2 regions of the Pseudomonas sp. DC1.2 genome follow, and region 1 is predicted to be linked to the other one. Evidence: riboswitches for the same ligand, from Rfam matches in the RefSeq annotation. Region 1 holds a riboswitch; the other holds the start of a gene.

Region 1 (9,289 bases):
GGTCTCGATCAGGATCAGGTCGGCGCCGCCTTCAATCAGGCCTTTAGTGGCCTCGGTGTAGTTTTCCACCAATTCATCGAACGTGACGTTGCGGTAGCCGGGGTTGTTCACGTCTGGCGACAGCGAGCAGGTGCGGCTGGTCGGCCCGATCACGCCCGCGACAAAGCGTGGTTTTTCAGGGGTTTCCAGGGTCTTGGCATCAGCGACCTTGCGTGCCAGGCGTGCGCCCTCTACGTTTAACTCGTATGCCAGCCCTTGCATGCCGTAATCGGCCAGTGAAACCTGGGTAGCGTTAAAAGTGTTGGTCTCCAGAATGTCGGCGCCAGCATCCAGGTAGGCTTTCTCAATAGCACCAATGACGTCTGGGCGAGTCAGCACCAACAAGTCGTTATTACCTTTGACATCGCTCGGCCAATCGGCGAAACGTTTGCCGCGGTAATCCTGCTCTTCGAGCTTGTAGCTCTGGATCATTGTGCCCATGCCGCCATCGAGAATCAGGATTCGCTCTTTAAGGGCGTGCTTGAGGGCTTGAAGGCGAACACTGCGATCGGACATTGGGGCTACTCGGAAAGACCATGACGAAGGGGCGGGATCATAGCAAACCTGTGCGCTTTTGGAGCATGTCAGGGTTTTGCATGAATATCGCTCATGTTGGTCGCGGTGCCAGACCGGTAGAATCGCGGCGTTTTTTCATTATCGGGACTGCTCATGCCGTATCGCGTCGTCGTCTGCATTGGTTTGCTGCTTTTAAGCGGATGCGCCGTTGCGCAGGAACCGGCTATTTCTTATACCCGCGATATTCAGCCGATCTTCACCGAAAAGTGTGTGGCCTGCCACGCCTGCTATGACTCCGCCTGTCAGTTGAACCTGGGCAGTGGCGAAGGCGCGGCGCGTGGCGCTACAAAGATCCCGGTCTATGACGGCGAGCGTCGCGAGGCCGCGGCGCCGACCCGGCTGTTTTATGACGCTTTCGGCAAGCAAGCCTGGCAGCACAAGGATTTTTATTCGGTGCTCGACGCTCAAGGCAGTCAAGCCGCGTTGATGGCGCGCATGCTGGAGTTGGGCCACAACGCTGTGTTGCAGCCCAACGCCAAGTTGCCGGATGACATCGTCCTGGGCCTGAATCGCGAGAACATGTGTGCGATGCCGGCGCAGTTCCAGGGTTACGCCAGCGCTCACCCTCAAGAAGGTATGCCTCTGGCGGTGACCGGCCTGACTGATCAGCAGTATCAGACACTGCAACGCTGGCTTGCATCCGGCGCGCCCATTGATGAGCAAGGGTTGGTGCCGAGTACACAGGAAGCGTTGCAAGTGCTGCAATGGGAAAACCTGCTCAATGCGCCGGGTGCCCGCGAGAGCCTGGTCGGGCGATGGTTGTTCGAGCATTTATTCCTGGCGCACCTCTACTTCAACGACGGTGAGCCGGGACATTTCTTCCAGTGGGTGCGTTCACGCACGCCGACCGGCCAACCTATAGACCTGATCAACACCCGGCGTCCGAACGACGATCCGGGTACTCAGATTTACTACCGTTTGTGGCCGGTGCAGGGTGTGATCGTCCACAAGACCCACATCACCTACCCATTGAGCCCGGCGAAAATGGCACGGGTCAAAAGCCTCTTCTATAGCGGTAACTGGCAGGTGACGGCGTTGCCAGGTTATGGCCCGGAACGTCGGGCCAATCCGTTCCAGACCTTCGAGGCCATTCCCGCTCAGGCCCGCTACCAGTTCATGCTCGATAACGCCGAATACTTTGTGCGCACGTTTATTCGCGGTCCGGTGTGCCGCGGCCAAATTGCGACCGACGTCATTCGTGACAACTTCTGGGCGCTGTTTCAGGCGCCGGACCATGACCTGTACATCACTGATCCTAACTATCGAGGGCAGGCCACGCCGTTGCTGGCGATGCCGGGGCAAAACGACGATGTCGGCAGCGTATTGAGTCTTTGGCGAGACTACCGCAACAAGCGTAATGAATATGAAGCGTTACGCCGCGACAGCTACGCTGATGCGCCGGCGCCGAGCTGGTCTACGTTGTGGGCAGGTAACGACAATGCCTTGTTAAGCATCTTTCGGCATTTCGACAGTGCCTCGGTGACCAAGGGCTTGATCGGTGAAGTACCGCAGACGATATGGCTGTTTGACTATCCGTTGCTGGAACGCACCTATTACCAGTTGGCGGTGAACTTCGATGTGTTCGGCAACGTGTCACATCAGGCGCAGACTCGCTTGTACTTTGACTTGATCCGCAACGGAGCCGAGCAGAATTTCCTGCGCCTGATGCCGGCCAATTCCAGGGGCGACTACCTCGACGATTGGTATCAGAGTAGTGGCAAATTCAAAATGTGGTTGGACTACGAGTCCATCGATAACGACAAGCCGACAGCACTGAAACTGGACGAAAAAGACCCTAAACGCGACTTTGCAAAGCAGTTGCTGGCTCGATACGGCGACCTCAATGCAACCCCGGACCCGATCAATCGATGCGAGGGCGCCTATTGTTCACGGCCCAATATCGACCCTGAATTGCAGAATGCCGAGCAGGCGTTGAGTCGCCTCACATCCCGTCCGGCTGCCGGGCTCAAAATCATTGATCAACTGCCAGAAGCCAGCATGCTGCGCATCGAGACCCGCAGCGGCAAGCGCGAGTTCTATAGCCTGTTGCGCAACCGTGCCCACAGTAACGTCGCGTTTTTGAGCGGCGAATCGCTGCGCTATCAGCCGGGGCTGGACACCCTGACCATTTTCCCCGGCGTGCTTAGTAGCTACCCCAACTTCATCTTCAACATTCCCGCCGAGCAAGTGCCAGCGTTCGTGGACGCGATGGAGCACGCCAATGACGGCAGCGGTTTCGAGAAAATCGTCGAGCGTTGGGGTATTCGTCGCAGTCATCCGCATTTTTGGGAGTATTTCCATGACCTGAGCCGCTACCTTCATGAAACCGATCCGGTGGAAGAGGGCGTGCTGGACATGAACCGCTACGAGAATCTTTGATCGATTTTTGATCGAAACGTGGGCGGAGTGTTGGTCGGGGTGAAACCCCGCTATTTCAGGCTTTAAAGCCTTGCCTGATGAGGTTTTGAACAGGCCGCCAGCGTTCGCGCTTTCCCGACAAAAATACTGGGACTTTGTGCGGCGCGACGATTGGCGTAAACTGCGCCGACGCCTGCGAGGAGTTTCCATGACCGCTATTACCATTACCGACGCCGCCCACGATTACCTGGCTGATCTGCTCTCCAAGCAGAACACCCCAGGTATCGGCATCCGCGTCTTTATCACCCAGCCTGGCACTCAGTACGCCGAAACCTGCATTGCCTATTGCAAGCCGGGCGAAGAGAAATCTGAAGACACTGCGCTGGGGCTCAAAAGCTTCACTGCCTACATCGACTCATTCAGCGAAGCCTTCCTGGATGATGCGGTGGTCGACTATGCCACCGACCGTATGGGCGGCCAACTGACCATTAAGGCGCCAAACGCCAAAGTACCGATGGTCAACGCTGACAGCCCGGTTAACGAGCGCATCAACTATTACTTGCAGACCGAGATCAACCCGGGGCTGGCCAGCCACGGCGGTCAGGTCAGCCTGATTGATGTGGTTGAAGACGGCATCGCCGTTCTCAAGTTCGGCGGCGGTTGCCAGGGCTGTGGCCAGGCAGACGTCACGTTGCGTGAAGGCATCGAGCGCACCCTGCTCGAGCGTATTCCGGAGCTCAAGGGCGTTCGCGACGTAACCGACCACACGCAGAAAGAAAACGCCTACTACTAAGGTGTTCGCTGCGACATAAAAAACGGCGCCCCGTGAGCGCCGTTTTTTTATGGGTGATGTTCAAGGATGCCTTCTCGAGCAGGCTCGCCCTGGATTGACGAGCGCCCAATTGCGAACGAGCGTGCTCGCGAAGAGGCTGCTAAGGGCGGTACAAATGCGCATGCCCCGCGCGGTACAGCGAGGACTCACTGAAATGATCGCTGCCAAGCACCCGGCCCACCAGGATCAGCGCCGTGCGTCGGAACCCTTTCGCTTCAACTTTCTCGGCGATATCGGCCAATGTCCCTACCACCCAGTCCTGATCCGGCCACGTCGCCCGGTGAATCACGGCGATCGGGCAGTCTGCGCCGTAATGCGGTAGCAACTCGGCAAGGATCTTGTGCAGATGATTGACCCCAAGATGAATCGCCATGGTCGCGCCGTGTTGCGCCAGGCTGCCCAGCTCTTCGCCCGCCGGCATCGCCGTCTTGTCGGCGTAACGCGTCAAAATTACGCTCTGCGAAACGTCTGGCAGCGTCAGTTCTGCCCCCAGCAGCGCGGCGCAGGCTGCTGTGGCGGTGACGCCAGGGATGATTTGAAAGGGAATATCGAGCTCGCGCAGGTAGCGAATCTGTTCGCCAATTGCACCGTACAAACTGGGATCGCCGGAATGCACGCGGGCGATGTCCTGGCCGTTGGCGTGGGCGTTTTTGATCAGTTCGATGATCTGTTTCAGGTGCAGCTCGGCGCTGTTGACTACGTGTTCGGCCCGGTGGCCTTCAAGCACCGCAGCCGGCACCAGCGAGCCGGCGTAGATGATCACCGGGCAACTGCGAATCAGCCTCTGGCCTTTGACGGTGATCAGTTCCGGGTCGCCGGGACCCGCGCCAATAAAATAGACGGTCATCGTCGGTTCCTGTAAGAAAAAGGGCGTGGAGAACGCTTCAGATGAAGATTGCTCATGATCGAGAGGGCGGATTAGCGCTGGGGTTGTGCCGCACTGGCTACCGCGAGGGTCGCCTGGGCATATTTCTGTCGCGATACCAGCAGTTTTGCCGGGGCCTCGACCAGTTGCTCCGCCAACGCCAAGGCTGCACTTTCCGCCACGCCGTAACAACCGGTGCGCTCGAAGGCGATCTGTGATTGATGGCTCAACTGTGATTGATAGCGAGCCAGCTGTTCGCTGCTGAAATACATCAATGGCAGGGACAACTGCGCGGCCAACTCTATCAGCCCCGGTTCATCGCGTTTCAGGTCGATGCTGGCCAGGGCCTTGATCATCCGCAATTCGATTTGATGAGCCTGTAACGCCTGATCAAGCAGTGCGCGTAGCGTGCTGACCGGGCAGCCGCGCTGGCAGCCCAGGCCGACCACCAGGGTCGGCGCTGCGCGGTTACTCGTCATGCGTGGTATTGACCGTCGGTTTTGCGGCGGAAAAGCCAGGCGCTTATAAGGCCCAAGGCCAGCCAGAACGCTACGTTGGTCAGCTGCGAAGCGATTTTGAACTGCGCGTCCAACGCTTCCGGAGCCAGCATCGAATGGACTTCCGGTTGTGGCGCACCGATCACGTGCGGAACCGCCAGAATAGCCACTCCGAGGATTTTCATCAGCCAGTGACGGCTGAACACGATCAGGGCGATACCGGCAGCGGTAGACGCTGCAGTACCGATCCACCAGGTCTGTCGTTGCGCCAGATCGGCGGCGACAGTGCCCGGCAACTCAGGTGGCAGGCCCAACGTTGGCGCCAGCACGAAGGTCGCATAACCCGCCAGGCCCCAGAGCAGGCCCTGAGCGGTGCGGGTGGGGGCGCGCAAAGTGTAGAGGCCCGCCAGCATCAGCGCGAAGCCCACCGCAACGACCAGGTTACCGCCGGTGGTGGACAGCACGCGCTGCCAACCGTTTTCCGGTTCCCAGGCCTCGGCGTCGTGAGTGTGGCCCACCATCGCGCCTTCGGCATGTTGATGGGTTTCAGTCGCTGGGGACTTTTCGTAGGTCTCTGCCTGCAGAATCAGCGGGGCCACCCAGAAGCTTTGCAGCAGAGTCAGCAGCAGGGCGGCCAGCAACCCGGTGAAACCTGCGGTTTGCGCTATACGCTTGATCATTTGGGCAGGTCTCAATGGCACGGAAACGCGGAGCTGTGACGGGTATCGTGTGCGGCATTGTGTACCGCATCAATGTGCGAGAAACCGGCGAAGTACACCAGGCAGGCACCGAGAATCGATGCGCCGATAGCGGCGGTCAGGCGTTGGCTCAGCGTTGTAGTGTTGCTAGTGGTGCGGCTGGTTGTACTGCTGATGATCGACATGGCGCTTCCCTCTGGTCTGTCAGCGGGTGAATAGAGCGCATGAAGACCCCCTGCGCGACAGGCATGCAGAAGTTCAAACAGCGCCCGCCCACCGCGGGTTTGTTATCGATGTGTTGCGGGCCGGTCTCCGGGCTCACGAGGGGCCAAGGCTTGCGCCTGAACCTGCAAGAATCGCCTTCCCATGCGACGTTGTCGGCACAGTGGATCTGATTCTTCGCTCGCTTACCGTTGCGGGGGCAGCATCGGACTGACATGGCTTTAAGAGTAAAGCACATGATTCACCGATTTCCCGTTTCACCCTATGAAGGGCACCCGTAACAAGGCGCACAGCAGACCACGGGTGGGGGCGGGGAGTCAATTGGCAAGGGTTCTCAACGCCGAACTGGAGGAACGTTGTCGCGAGCAGCCTCGCAACGGTAGCGGCGCGGACGCGACAAGACATTGACCCGCCCCCAGACGATGCGTAGCCTTGCGCTTTCGAGGTTCTTCGGCGTTTGTCGAAGCTAAGAAGGGAACGCGGTCGATGCCGCGGCTGCCCCCGCAACTGTGAACGGTGATGTTCGCTGCCACGCCACTGCAAGCCCACTTCATTGGGCGAACGGGAAGGCGCAGCAAATGCCAGTCAACCGACTGGCACACCGTCAGCCAGGAGACCTGCCTCGTCACAGATTCTCACTACAACCGGGCGGGGTGATCCGGTGGCGAACTCTTCCGCGCGCGCATCGTTGGCCGCGATTGTCGTCCCGTATGCCCGCCACCTTGCCAAAGGGCATCCGATGAAAACACTGGCCAAACTCCCTGTCACCATCGTCACCGGTTTCCTCGGCTCGGGCAAAACCACCTTGCTGCGGCACATGCTCGACAACGCTCAGGGCCGCCGCATTGCGGTGATCGTCAACGAGTTCGGCGAGTTGGGCATCGACGGCGAAATCCTCAAACAGTGCTCCATCGGTTGCACTGAAGAAGAGGCCAACGGGCGTGTTTATGAACTCGCCAATGGCTGCCTCTGCTGCACTGTTCAGGAAGAGTTCTTCCCGGTGATGCGCGAACTGGTGGCCCGTCGCGGCGACCTCGACCATATTCTCATCGAAACGTCTGGCCTGGCCTTGCCGAAGCCATTGGTTCAAGCCTTCCAGTGGCCGGAAATTCGCAGCGCCTGTACCGTTGATGCGGTGATTACCGTGGTCGACAGCCCTGCCGTGGCCGCTGGCACCTTCGCCGCGTTCCCCGACCAGGTCGACGCTCAGCGCAAACTCGATCCGAACCTGGATCACGAGTCGCCGCTGCACGAATTGTTTGCCGACCAACTGGCCAGCGCCGACCTGGTGATCCTCAACAAGGCCGACTTGATCAGCCCTGAAGACCTGGCCCGCGTGCGCCTGGAAGTCGCCGAAGAGCTGCCGGCTGCGGTGAAAGTTATCCAAGCCAGCAGCGGACGCGTGCCGTTGGACGTGCTGATCGGCCTCGGCGCGGGTTCCGAAGAACACATCGACAGCCGTCACAGCCATCATGACCATCACCACGACGGTGAGGACGATCACGACCACGACGCGTTCGACTCCATCTCAATCGAATTGCCGCAAGCCGACGAAAGCCTGCTGATGGATGCGTTGACCCAGTTGGTGGTCAAGCACGGCATCCTGCGGGTCAAAGGCTTCGCCGCGATCCCGAACAAGCCGATGCGTTTGCTGATCCAAGGCGTGGGCACGCGCTTCGACAAGCACTTCGACCGTCAGTGGGGCGCCGATGAAGCGCGCACCACGCGCCTGGTGTTGATCGGCCAGGAACTGGACGCCGCTCTGCTCGAAGCGCAACTGCGCGCTGCGCTCAGCGTTTAAGCCATGCACCTGCTCAGGACTCAGCCCGGCGGTTTCGTGTCGGATGACAACATCGCCGACCTTGGACAAACGCCCGCCGAGCTGGTGATCCTGTGCAGCGGCGACTCCAGCCTGGCGCTGCTCGCCGAGGCGGCGCAACAGTTGCCCGACGATTACCCGAGTGTGCGTCTGGCCAACCCGATGCAGGTTCAGAACCATGCGTCGGTCGATTTGTACGTCGATGAAGTGTTGCGCCACGCCAAAGTCATTTTGATCTCGCTGCACGGTGGCATTGGCTATTGGCGTTACGGCGTCGAGCGATTGGTGGAACTGGCGGAGCGCGGCGTGCAGCTTATTTTGGTGCCCGGCGATGACCGTCCTGACCCCGAACTCAGTGACTTAAGCACCGTGGCGGCCAGCGATCGCGATCGCCTCTGGCAGTTTCTGCGTCAGGGCGGCATGAGCAACGCGCTGGATTTTTTCCGCTGCCTGGCCAATCGCTGGCTGGACCGAGACTATGCCTGGGCCGAGCCACAAACGTTGGCGCGCACGGCGATTTATCACCCGCAAAAAAGTCTGGCTGAACTCAAGGATTGGCAAGCGGACTGGAAAGTCGACCAGCCGGTGGCTGCGGTGCTGTTCTACCGTTCGCACTTGCAGGCAGCGAATACCGGTTTCATTGATGTTTTTTGCCAGCGCTTGCAAGCGGCGGGGCTAAACCCTTTACCCATCGCGTTGGCCAGTCTCAAAGAGCCTGGCTGCCTGGCGGCGGTCGAGGACTGGCTGGATGCGGTCGAGGCCGGGGTGATTCTAAATACCACCGGGTTTGCCCAATCCAGTCCTGAAGCGCCACACCTGCGGCCGTTCCGTCGCAACATCCCGGTGATTCAGGCGATTTGTGCCCAAGACAATGAACCCGGCTGGCGCGCCAGCGAACAAGGCCTCGGCCCGCGAGACCTGGCGATGCACATCGCGTTGCCGGAACTCGACGGGCGGATCATCAGTCGCCCGATCAGCTTCAAAGACCTGGCCTGGCGCAGCGAGCGCGGTCAGTGCGATGTGGTCTGCTATCGGCCACAACCTGAGCGCATGGACTTCGTTGCTGAGCTGGCGCGGCGCTGGATCGATCTGGGGCGAGTGCCCAACGCCGAAAAACGCATCGCCCTGATCCTGGCCAACTACCCGACCCGCGACGGTCGTATCGGCAATGGCGTAGGCCTCGACACCCCGGCCGCGGCGCTGAATATTCTGCGTGCGCTGCATCAAGAGGGTTATCCGGTGCCGGCCGAACTGCCGGACAGCGGCACCGCATTGATCCAGCAGTTGCTCGGCGGAGTCACTAATGACCTCGACAGTCTCGATCAGCGGCCGTGTCAGCAAAGCCTGGCGCTGGACGACTACCTTTTGATGTTCAGCGCACTG
Region 2 (9,289 bases), 1.2 Mb from region 1:
CACCGCTTGGGCGCGACCGATTTCGCCACCATCGGCGGTTACAGCACTGTTCAGCGCCATGTTCTGCGGCTTGAACGGCACTACCCGCACGCCGTGACGAGTCACCCAACGACACAGCGCCGTCACCAGCGTACTTTTGCCAGCGTCGGACGTGGTGCCTTGCACCATCAACGTAGTCATTGAATTTCCTTGGTATAAGCGTGCAGAGCCTGTTCGAGACGGGCCTCTTCGGCTTCACTGGCCGGCAAACCGAAACGCAGGCTGCTGTTATGAGTGAACAACCGCAGCAAGATGCCGCGCCGCGCCATAAATTGATGCAGCGCCTCAGCGCGGTCGCTAATCAGCCATTGAAACAGCGCGCAACCGCCTTGCGGCTTGAAGCCATTACGCTCAAGGAGCACGGCCAATCGCTGGCTAGCCTGTTCGCTGCGCAGTCGTTGCCGGGCATGCCCTTCAAAATCCTCCAGGCACCTCTGCCCCACCGTCCGCGTCGGCCCGCTGACCGCCCATGGTCCCACTTGCTCGGCCAGCAACTTAAGCAACTTGCGCTCGGCCACCACAAAACCGAGGCGCACCCCGGCCAAGCCGAAAAATTTGCCGAACGAGCGCAACACAATCAAACCGACCTGATGGGCAAACGGTGTCAGGCTCATTTGCGGTGTGTTGTCCATGAAGGCTTCGTCCACCACCAGCCAGCCACCGCGCTGGGCCAGCCGCGAGTGCCACTCCAGCAAGCGACTTGGCGTCAGGCTGAGCCCCGTTGGATTGTTCGGGTTGACTACCACCAGTACGTCGAGACTGTCGAGGAAAAAGTCGACTTCCTGCTCAAGCATTTCGCGCACACTGTAACCGCTACGCCGCCACGCTTCGGCGTGTTCGGCATAGCACGGCGACAACACGCCGACCTTGCCGGCACGACGTAAACGCGGCAGCAACTGAATCGCCATTTGCGAACCAGCGACCGGCAGCACATGGGCAGCACCGTAATAGTCGCAAGCGGCCTGCTCCAGGCCATCGTCGGTTTCCGGCAAACGGGCCCAGTCCCGCAATGGAATTTGCGGCACCGGAAACGGCCAGGGCGCAAGCCCACTGGACAGGTCCAGCCAATCGGCTTCGGCGATGCCATAGTCAAGCGCCGCCTTGCGCAACCGGCCACCGTGCTCAAGCATATAACTCAGCCCCCACGCAGAGAATCAGCAGCCATAACCATACGCCGCGCTGGACCAGTTGCCAGCCACGATCAATGGCGTCGGCGTCGGCCGGTGCGCCTTCGCCCAGTGACGGACGCTGATGCAGCTCACCGTGATAAATCGCCGCCCCGCCCAATTCGACACCCAGCGCACCGGCACCGGCAGCCATCACCGGCCCGGCATTTGGGCTGTCCCAGGTCGGACCCTGGGTGCGCCAACATTTAAGCGCCAGCCGGGTTTTGCCAAGCAGCGCATAGGTCAATGCCACCAACCGTGCAGGAATGTAGTTGAGGACGTCATCGACTTTCGCCGCCGCCCAGCCGAATCGTTCGAAACGTTCGTTGCGATAACCCCACATCGCATCCAGAGTGTTGCTCAGTCGATAGAGCACCACGCCTGGCGCGCCCGCCACGGCGAACCAGAACAACGCGGCGAATACTGCGTCGCTGCCGTTTTCCAGCACCGACTCGGTGGCGGCGCGGGCGACTTCGGTTTTATCCAGTTCACTGGTCTGACGGCTGACCAGGTAGCCGACACGCTTGCGCGCCTCGTCCAGATCATCTTCGCGCAAGGCCTTGGCCACTGGCTCAACGTGCTCGCCCAGGCTGCGCATGCCCAGCGCGCAATACAGCGCCAGAATCTCTACCATCCAGCCAACATAAGGCGCCCAAGAAAGCGCAGTCACCAGCAAGGTCAGCGGCAGGACGGCGATCACCCAACCCGTGACGCCATGACTGCGCCAGCCGCGACCGCCAGAGTTGAAACGTTGCTCGATGCGATCCGCAAAACCGCCGAACGCCACCAGCGGATGCCAGCGTTTGGGTTCACCCAGCAGCGCGTCCAGCGCCACTGCGGCGACACTCAACAACGCCACACTCATTGACTCACTCCCCAATAATTTTCATACAGCAACTCACTGAGTGGACGTGCCTGCGCCCACCCTTCAAGCACCAGCATCGGCGCCGGATAGAAGGCTTCGACCGGCCCCAGGCAAAGCACCGCCAACGGCTTGGCACCGGGCGGCAACCCTAGCAAGTCCGCCAAGGCTTGCGGCTCAAACAGTGACACCCAGCCCATGCCCAGGCCTTCGGCACGAGACGCCAGCCAGAGGTTCTGAATCGCGCAGGACAGCGAAGCCATGTCCATTTCCGGCAGCGTGCGGCGACCAAAGATGTGGCGCTCGCGGTCGTCCATCAACGCGGCTACCAGCACCTCAGCGCAGTCGTTGATGCCTTCGACCTTGAGCTTCATGAACTCGTCGGTACGCTCGCCAAGGGCTTCGGCGGTGCGGATACGTTCTTCCTCGACCAGTTGCTGGATCTTGCCGCGCAAGGCCCGGTCGCTGATACGAATGAAGCGCCACGGCTGCATCAGGCCGACACTCGGCGCCTGATGTGCGGCTTCAAGCAAGCGCCGCAGTAACGCGGGCTCAACCACTCCGCCGCTGAAGTGGCGCATGTCACGGCGCTCGGCAATGGCTCGGTAGACGGCCGCGCGTTCGGCTTCACCGAATGCGTTATCGGTCACGGCCTCTTAGCGGGCAAGCCCGCTCCCCCCTGTGAAGCGGTGCTGACGCAAAGAACCTGCTCACCGGTGGGAGCGAGTCTGCTTGCGAAAACGACCTCAGGGTCAGGCGCAAACAGCGCAGCAATCGCCGCCGGATTGGACGGGAAATAAAAGTGTACATACGAAGCGGTCATCCGCCCCTGCCGGAAAACCGCCTCCGCGCCGCGCCCACCGTTAGGGCTAAGGCCCCGGGCAATCGGCTCAAGCGTCGTGCTGGTCAACGAGTGGTGATAGGTGTGCCCGCGCAACAATCCTTCTGGTAACTCGACCGCTTGCAGGGCCAACGCCGCCAGACGCTTTTGCATCACGGCGTCCCCCGCCAGCAGGCCGACCATTTCTGCACGCGCGCCGTCAACATCGGTCAACGAATCGAGCAGGTACAGCATGCCGCCGCATTCAGCCAGCAGCGGCTTACCGGCAGCATGGTGCTCACGGATCGCGTTCAGCATCGAGGTGTTCTGTGACAACGTCACATGGTGCAACTCGGGGTAGCCGCCTGGCAGATACAGGCTGTCGGCGGGCGGCAACTGGGTGTCGCGGATCGGCGAGAAAAACGATAACTCGGCGCCCATCGCTCGCAATAGATCCAGACTCGCGCCGTAGATGAAGGCAAATGCTTCGTCACGGGCCACGGCAATGCGCACACCCGCGAGCAACGGCTCGACAGCGATCACATCCGGGACCGCGAACTCGACGGCCGGCGGCAGCGCCACTTCGCAACTGGAGGCCAGCGCATTGGCCGCTGCATCAAGGCGCAGATCGAGGTCATTCAACTCACTGGCCTGAACCAGGCCTAAATGGCGACTCGGCAATTCGATGCCGGTTTCCCTCGACAACGCGCCGTACCAGCGCAAGCCCTCCGTCAGGCTGCCTTCAAGCAGTTGCGCATGACGCAACGTACCCACGCGGTTGGCCAACACCCCCGCGAAGGGCAAGTCCGGCTGATAACGCGCCAGTCCAAGGGCCAAAGCGCCAAAGGTTTGGGCCATTGCGGTGCCATCGATCACGCCAAGCACCGGCACGCCGAAGTGTCGCGCCAGGTCGGCGCTGGATGGCGTACCGTCGAACAAGCCCATGACGCCTTCGATCAGAATCAGGTCCGCATCAGCCGCCGCTTCCCACAACAGCCTACGACTTTCCTGCTCGCCGACCATCCACATGTCCAGCTGATAGACCGGCGCGCCACTGGCGCGCTCAAGAATCATCGGGTCAAGAAAGTCCGGGCCGCATTTGAACACGCGAACCTTGCGCCCCTGATTCCGATGCAAACGGGCCAGTGCGGCGGTGACGGTGGTCTTGCCCTGACCGGAAGCCGGCGCGGCAATCAATACCGCCGGGCAGTGACGACTGTTTTTCATAAAGTAGTATTCACAGCTCGACGCCTTTTTGCGCTTTGATCCCGGCCTGGAACGCGTGCTTGACCACGCCCATGTCGGTGACGGTGTCAGCCAGTTCAATCAGTTCCGGCTTGGCGCCGCGACCGGTGACGACCACGTGCTGCATTGGTGGACGGGCCTGCAAGTCGCTGAGCACTTGATCGAGGTCGAGGTAACCGTGCTTGAGGGCGATGTTTAACTCATCGAGCACCACCAGACCAATCGACGGATCGCTCAGCAGTTCGCGAGAGACGGCCCACGCCGCTTCGGCGGCAGCAATATCACGTTGGCGGTCCTGGGTTTCCCAGGTGAAGCCCTCGCCCATCACGTGAAAACGCACCTGCTGCGGGAAACGACGGAAAAACAGCTCTTCGCCCGTGCTGTGGCGCCCTTTGATGAACTGCACCACGCCGCACTGCATGCCGTGCCCCATGGATCGGGCGAGCATGCCGAAAGCCGAACTGCTTTTGCCTTTGCCGTTACCGGTCAACACCAGCAGCAGGCCGCACTCATTCGGCGAATTAGCGATGCGTTCATCGATCACGGCTTTTTTGCGCAACATGCGCGCCAAATGGCGTTCGTCACGGTCGGGGGTATCGGTCATGGGAAGCTCTCCGTTGAGGCTGGATAACGGCGGGCAGGCACAAGAATAGACGGCAAAAAGCCTGGCATCGCCCACCGTGATGCCGCTGGATGGATCAGGCCGGTCTCCGGGCTCATGAGCGGCATCACGCCTGACTGCGCGCCTTCCCATGCCGACAAACGGCACAGTGGCTCAAGGCACAGCCTTCACTCATTTACCGTTGCGGGGGCAGCGCCGGGATCGTGGTTTTTCATAGACAGACATAACTCACTCACCGGCTTCCCTGTTTCACCCTGTCGACCGCAGCCACAGAGCACCTGAAACAAGCCGCGAAGGTTAGAGGGTTGGGGGTGGAGCGTCAATTGAAGACGGGACGCCGCTGGGCGAATAACTGCTGTCGATCAATTTACTGGCGCCAATCTTGTGCCACACTGAGCGCAGTGATATCAAAGAGCCACACATCGACACCACAATAACAAGGACGAGTCCCATGCAAGGCATGATCATCAGCAATCCAAAGCTGGAATTCTTGCGTCCACTGCTGGAACGCTGGATTGACTGTATCGACCGCTACAACGCCATACGCGGCGATGCAGACACACCGTATTGGCACGACGAAAAAGCCAATCTCGGCTTGCTATCGGCGGCGGCCTGGATGGCCGAAATGGTCACACTGCAACAGGCCCCGACCCGTAAACAGACCGAAGACGGCGAACGCAACGCGCGCACCGACCTGTTGATCGCTACCCATGAAGAACGTGCCTGGCTCCAGACCACCCAGCGCTGGCCCCGAGTCAACAACCTGAACCTCAAGCAAGCCCTTCAGGACATTGCCAGTGACGCCAAGCGTATCAGCCACGCCAGCGACCTGAAGCTCGGCTGCCTGTTCGTTGCACCCCACAAGAGCCAGCACAGTGCCACTCCGGAAGAACTCCAGGACATGGTCGACGACCTGCAAAAAGAACATACCTGCGCCGTGGCCTGGTATTTCCCCTACGCCTACCGCAAATTGCGCAACGAAGCAGGTCACTATCACCCCGGCATCGCCGTACTGTTCAAGGAAGCGCGTGGCTAATGGGTTGAACCATCGAACGTCTACGCTTCTCTATGAATAGGACACTGCATTCATAGGGAAGAAGATCAGCATGCTCAAGCCTCAGTTCGTTTTCGTCATCGCCCTCGCCGGAGGGCTCGCCGCCTGCGGTGAGTCCTCCCGCCTGCAAGTCTCGGACGGCACCGGACCGTCGCCCACGCTGCCGGAACCGAACAAGACCCTGATTCCGACGGTGAACATCGCCCCGGCGGTCGGCTGGGCGAATGGTGTGACTCCCAAAGCTGCCCAGGGCATGAAGGTCGCTGCCTTTGCCGAAAACCTGGATCACCCGCGCTGGCTATACGTATTGCCCAATGGCGACGTACTGGTGGCTGAAACCAACGCCCCGCCCAAACCTGATGACGCCACTGGCATCCGCGGCTGGGTCATGAAGAAAGTCATGGGCCGCGCCGGTGCCGGCGTCCCAAGCGCGAATCGTATTACGCTGTTGCGCGACAAAGACCACGACGGCGTCGCCGAAACGCGCACCGTATTCCTGGAAAATCTCAACTCGCCATTCGGCATGGCATTGGTCGGCAACGATCTTTACGTCGCCGACTCCGACAAGTTGCTCCGCTTTCCTTACAAGGACGGCGAAACATCCATCACTGCGCAGCCGACCAAAGTCGTCGATTTGCCGGGCGGCACGATAAACCATCACTGGACTAAAAACGTCATCGCCAGCAAGGACGGCAGCAAGCTGTACGTCACCGTCGGCTCCAACAGCAATGTTGGCGAAAACGGTCTGGCCGCCGAAGAAGGTCGCGCTGCCATTTGGGAGGTGGACCGCGCCACCGGCAAGCACCGGATTTTTGCCTCCGGCCTTCGCAACCCCAACGGCATGAGCTGGGAACCGACCAGCGGTGCGCTCTGGACCGCCGTCAACGAGCGCGACGAAATCGGCAGTGACCTGGTGCCGGACTACATCACCTCAGTCAAGGACGGCGCGTTCTATGGCTGGCCGTTCAGCTACTACGGCCAACATGTCGACGTGCGCGTCACGCCACAGAACCTGGACCTGGTTGCAAAAGCCATTGCGCCGGATTACGCGGTTGGCCCTCACACGGCCTCGCTGGGTTTGACCTTCGCCCAAGGCAGCAAACTGCCAGCGCCGTTTACCAACGGCGCTTTCATCGGTCAGCACGGCTCCTGGAACCGCAAACCACACAGTGGCTACAAGGTGATTTTCGTACCGTTCGCGGCCGGCAAACCCAACGGGCAGCCGATGGATGTACTGACCGGCTTCCTCGACAAAGACGAAAATGCCATGGGCCGGCCGGTGGGCGTGGTGATCGATCAGCAGGGGGACTTACTGGTGGCGGACGACGTGGGGAATAAGGTGTGGCGGGTTTCGGCCGCTAAATAACACGCTGACTGCCAATACGTGGCAAATGTGGGGGCGGGCTCGCTCCCACATTAATTGGCGTCAGCGCTTGCGACACAGGGTCAACCCATCCCCCAACGGTAATAACGACAGATCGACTCGTGCGTCATCCTTCAAGGCGAGGTTGAGCGCCTGGATGGCTCGGGTGTCTGCGCTGTCCGGATGAGTCTCAAGCACTCTCCCGCTCCACAGCGTGTTATCGAACACCGCGAGGCCGCCGACACGTAGCAAACGCAACGCATGCTCCAAGTAGCACGGGTAGTTAGCCTTGTCAGCGTCAATGAAAATCAGGTCGAACGAACCGAGCGTCTCAAGCGTGGCCAAGGTGTCCAGAGCAGGCGCCAGGCGCAGCTCAATTCGCCCGTCAAGCCCGGCCTCCTGCCAGTAACGAAGCGCGATGGCGTTGTAGTCACCCGCAATATCGCAACAGATCAGCGAGCCGTCATCGGGCAACGCTGCCGCCATGCACAGGGCGCTGTAACCGGTGAAGGTACCGACTTCCAGCAAACGCCTGGCGCCCGTGAGTTTGACCAACAGCGCAAGAAACTGCCCCTGCTCCGGTGCCACCTGCCAGCGCGCCATGGGCAACGCCTGAGTTTCATCGCGCAAACGCTTGAGCAACGGCGTTTCCCTGAGGGAGACGTCGAGTACGTAGCGATACAGGGCATCATCGAGGTTGAGCGTGCGAGCGGTCATGGCAACTCTCGACTAGGGGTTACGTGCCAGATGCTCAGGCTGCAAAACGCGTTTGGCACTCAGATATGCCTTCTGCCAGTAGGCTTTGGACAGGCTATCGAGCTTCACCGTGCCACCGGTGGCAGGCGCATGGACGAAGCGCCCTTCGCCGACGTAGATGCCCGCGTGACTGACCTGAGAACCACCATTGGTGGCGAAGAAGATCAGATCACCGGTTTGCAGGCCTTCTTTGCCCACATTCGGCGCCTGCATGACGATCATCTCGCGGGTGGAGCGCGGCAGGGAAATGCCTGCGACGTCGCGGTACACATAGCCGATCAGCCCACTGCAATCAAAACCGGAGTCTGGCGTGTTGCCGCCCCAGCGATAAGGCGTACCCACGAGACCCAAGGCGCGAAACAACACGTCTTCTGCCTCAGGCGAGAATGCTTGCGAGGAGCCGAAAACAAGCGGGGCACGAACCACTGGCGCAGGAGGAGGCGTTCGGCTGGCACAGCCGCTGAGCAGCGCTGCCAAGAGCATAAGTGTGAGGCGGGCCGACATCGTCATAAGCAGAACACCCTGATCTGGCTGCGGCTTTTTCTGCCGGGAAGGCAGAAAACAAAACCGCCGGCGCAGAGCGCAGGCGGTTTGCCATCAATAATAGATCAGGATTCTAGCGCCTATGAGCCAAACTTCAAGTAAGACTTTAAGTTCACCTTACAAACTATCCGCCTACTCGCTTGCCAAGAGGGCTTTTGTCGTCAATATCTGACGACAATTCGGCCGATTACTTGCGAGCAGTGACGACGGTGGGCGCCATCGCGAGTGCGCGCTTAGCTTCGATGAAGGTTTTGCTCCAGTAACTGTCGCCTAGGCTATCAACCCGCACACCACCGCTTTTGCGGCTGCTGGAGTGGATGAATTGGTCATCACCGAGGTAGATACCGGCGTGGCTGACGCGACCGCGACGGCCATTCGTGGCGAAGAACAGCAAATCACCTGGCTTGAGCTTGTTGCGAGCAACCAGTGGCGCATCCACGTTGATCATTTCGCGGGTGGAGCGCGGCAGGTTCATGCCCGCCTCTTCGCGGAACAGGTAACCGATGAAGCCGCTGCAGTCGAAGCCAGCTTCAGAGGTGCCGCCGAAACGGTAACGGGTACCGATCAGGGACATGCCTCGTTCAAGGATGCTGTCGGCCAGAACCGGAAGCTGGTAAGACTTGCCATCGGCGAAGCTTGCCAGTTCTTTTTCGGTGGCCATTTCTTCCTGGTAAATAACGGAAGACTGGGCGGTAGCAGAGTTTTTAACCTGCTGTTGCTGCTCTTGCTGGGACACTGGAGAGTGAGCAGCGCAACCAAACAACAGGGTGACGAGTGCGAGAGGCACGAGGGGTGCGAAGCGATTTAGCATGGGCACGA

Evidence for each region. A riboswitch is a leader RNA that binds a small molecule or an ion and turns the genes downstream of it on or off. The one in region 1 is predicted to bind cobalamin.
Region 2: another riboswitch for cobalamin. It lies ahead of cobO (cob(I)yrinic acid a,c-diamide adenosyltransferase); the one in region 1 lies ahead of cobW (cobalamin biosynthesis protein CobW).

Annotation. Positions count from the first base shown of each region.
Region 1 covers NZ_CP133782.1:3,018,483-3,027,771, reverse strand. Annotated here, with positions in the region: gene metH (methionine synthase) at 1-555, opposite strand, end outside; gene RHM68_RS13655 (fatty acid cis/trans isomerase) at 709-2,994, shown strand; gene nfuA (Fe-S biogenesis protein NfuA) at 3,182-3,766, shown strand; gene cobM (precorrin-4 C(11)-methyltransferase) at 3,906-4,652, opposite strand; gene RHM68_RS13640 (cobalamin biosynthesis protein) at 4,724-5,149, opposite strand; gene RHM68_RS13635 (CbtA family protein) at 5,146-5,847, opposite strand; gene RHM68_RS13630 (CbtB domain-containing protein) at 5,859-6,050, opposite strand; cobalamin riboswitch at 6,151-6,381, opposite strand; cobalamin riboswitch at 6,514-6,727, shown strand; gene cobW (cobalamin biosynthesis protein CobW) at 6,827-7,888, shown strand; gene cobN (cobaltochelatase subunit CobN) at 7,892-9,289, shown strand, end outside.
Region 2 covers NZ_CP133782.1:1,814,045-1,823,333, reverse strand. Annotated here, with positions in the region: gene RHM68_RS08285 (cobyric acid synthase) at 1-180, opposite strand, end outside; gene cobD (threonine-phosphate decarboxylase CobD) at 177-1,169, opposite strand; gene cbiB (adenosylcobinamide-phosphate synthase CbiB) at 1,162-2,070, opposite strand; gene bluB (5,6-dimethylbenzimidazole synthase) at 2,067-2,717, opposite strand; gene RHM68_RS08265 (cobyrinate a,c-diamide synthase) at 2,714-4,114, opposite strand; gene cobO (cob(I)yrinic acid a,c-diamide adenosyltransferase) at 4,125-4,736, opposite strand; cobalamin riboswitch at 4,816-5,051, opposite strand; gene RHM68_RS08255 (hypothetical protein) at 5,206-5,790, shown strand; gene RHM68_RS08250 (sorbosone dehydrogenase family protein) at 5,861-7,174, shown strand; gene RHM68_RS08245 (class I SAM-dependent methyltransferase) at 7,235-7,888, opposite strand; gene RHM68_RS08240 (C40 family peptidase) at 7,901-8,437, opposite strand; gene RHM68_RS08235 (C40 family peptidase) at 8,658-9,281, opposite strand.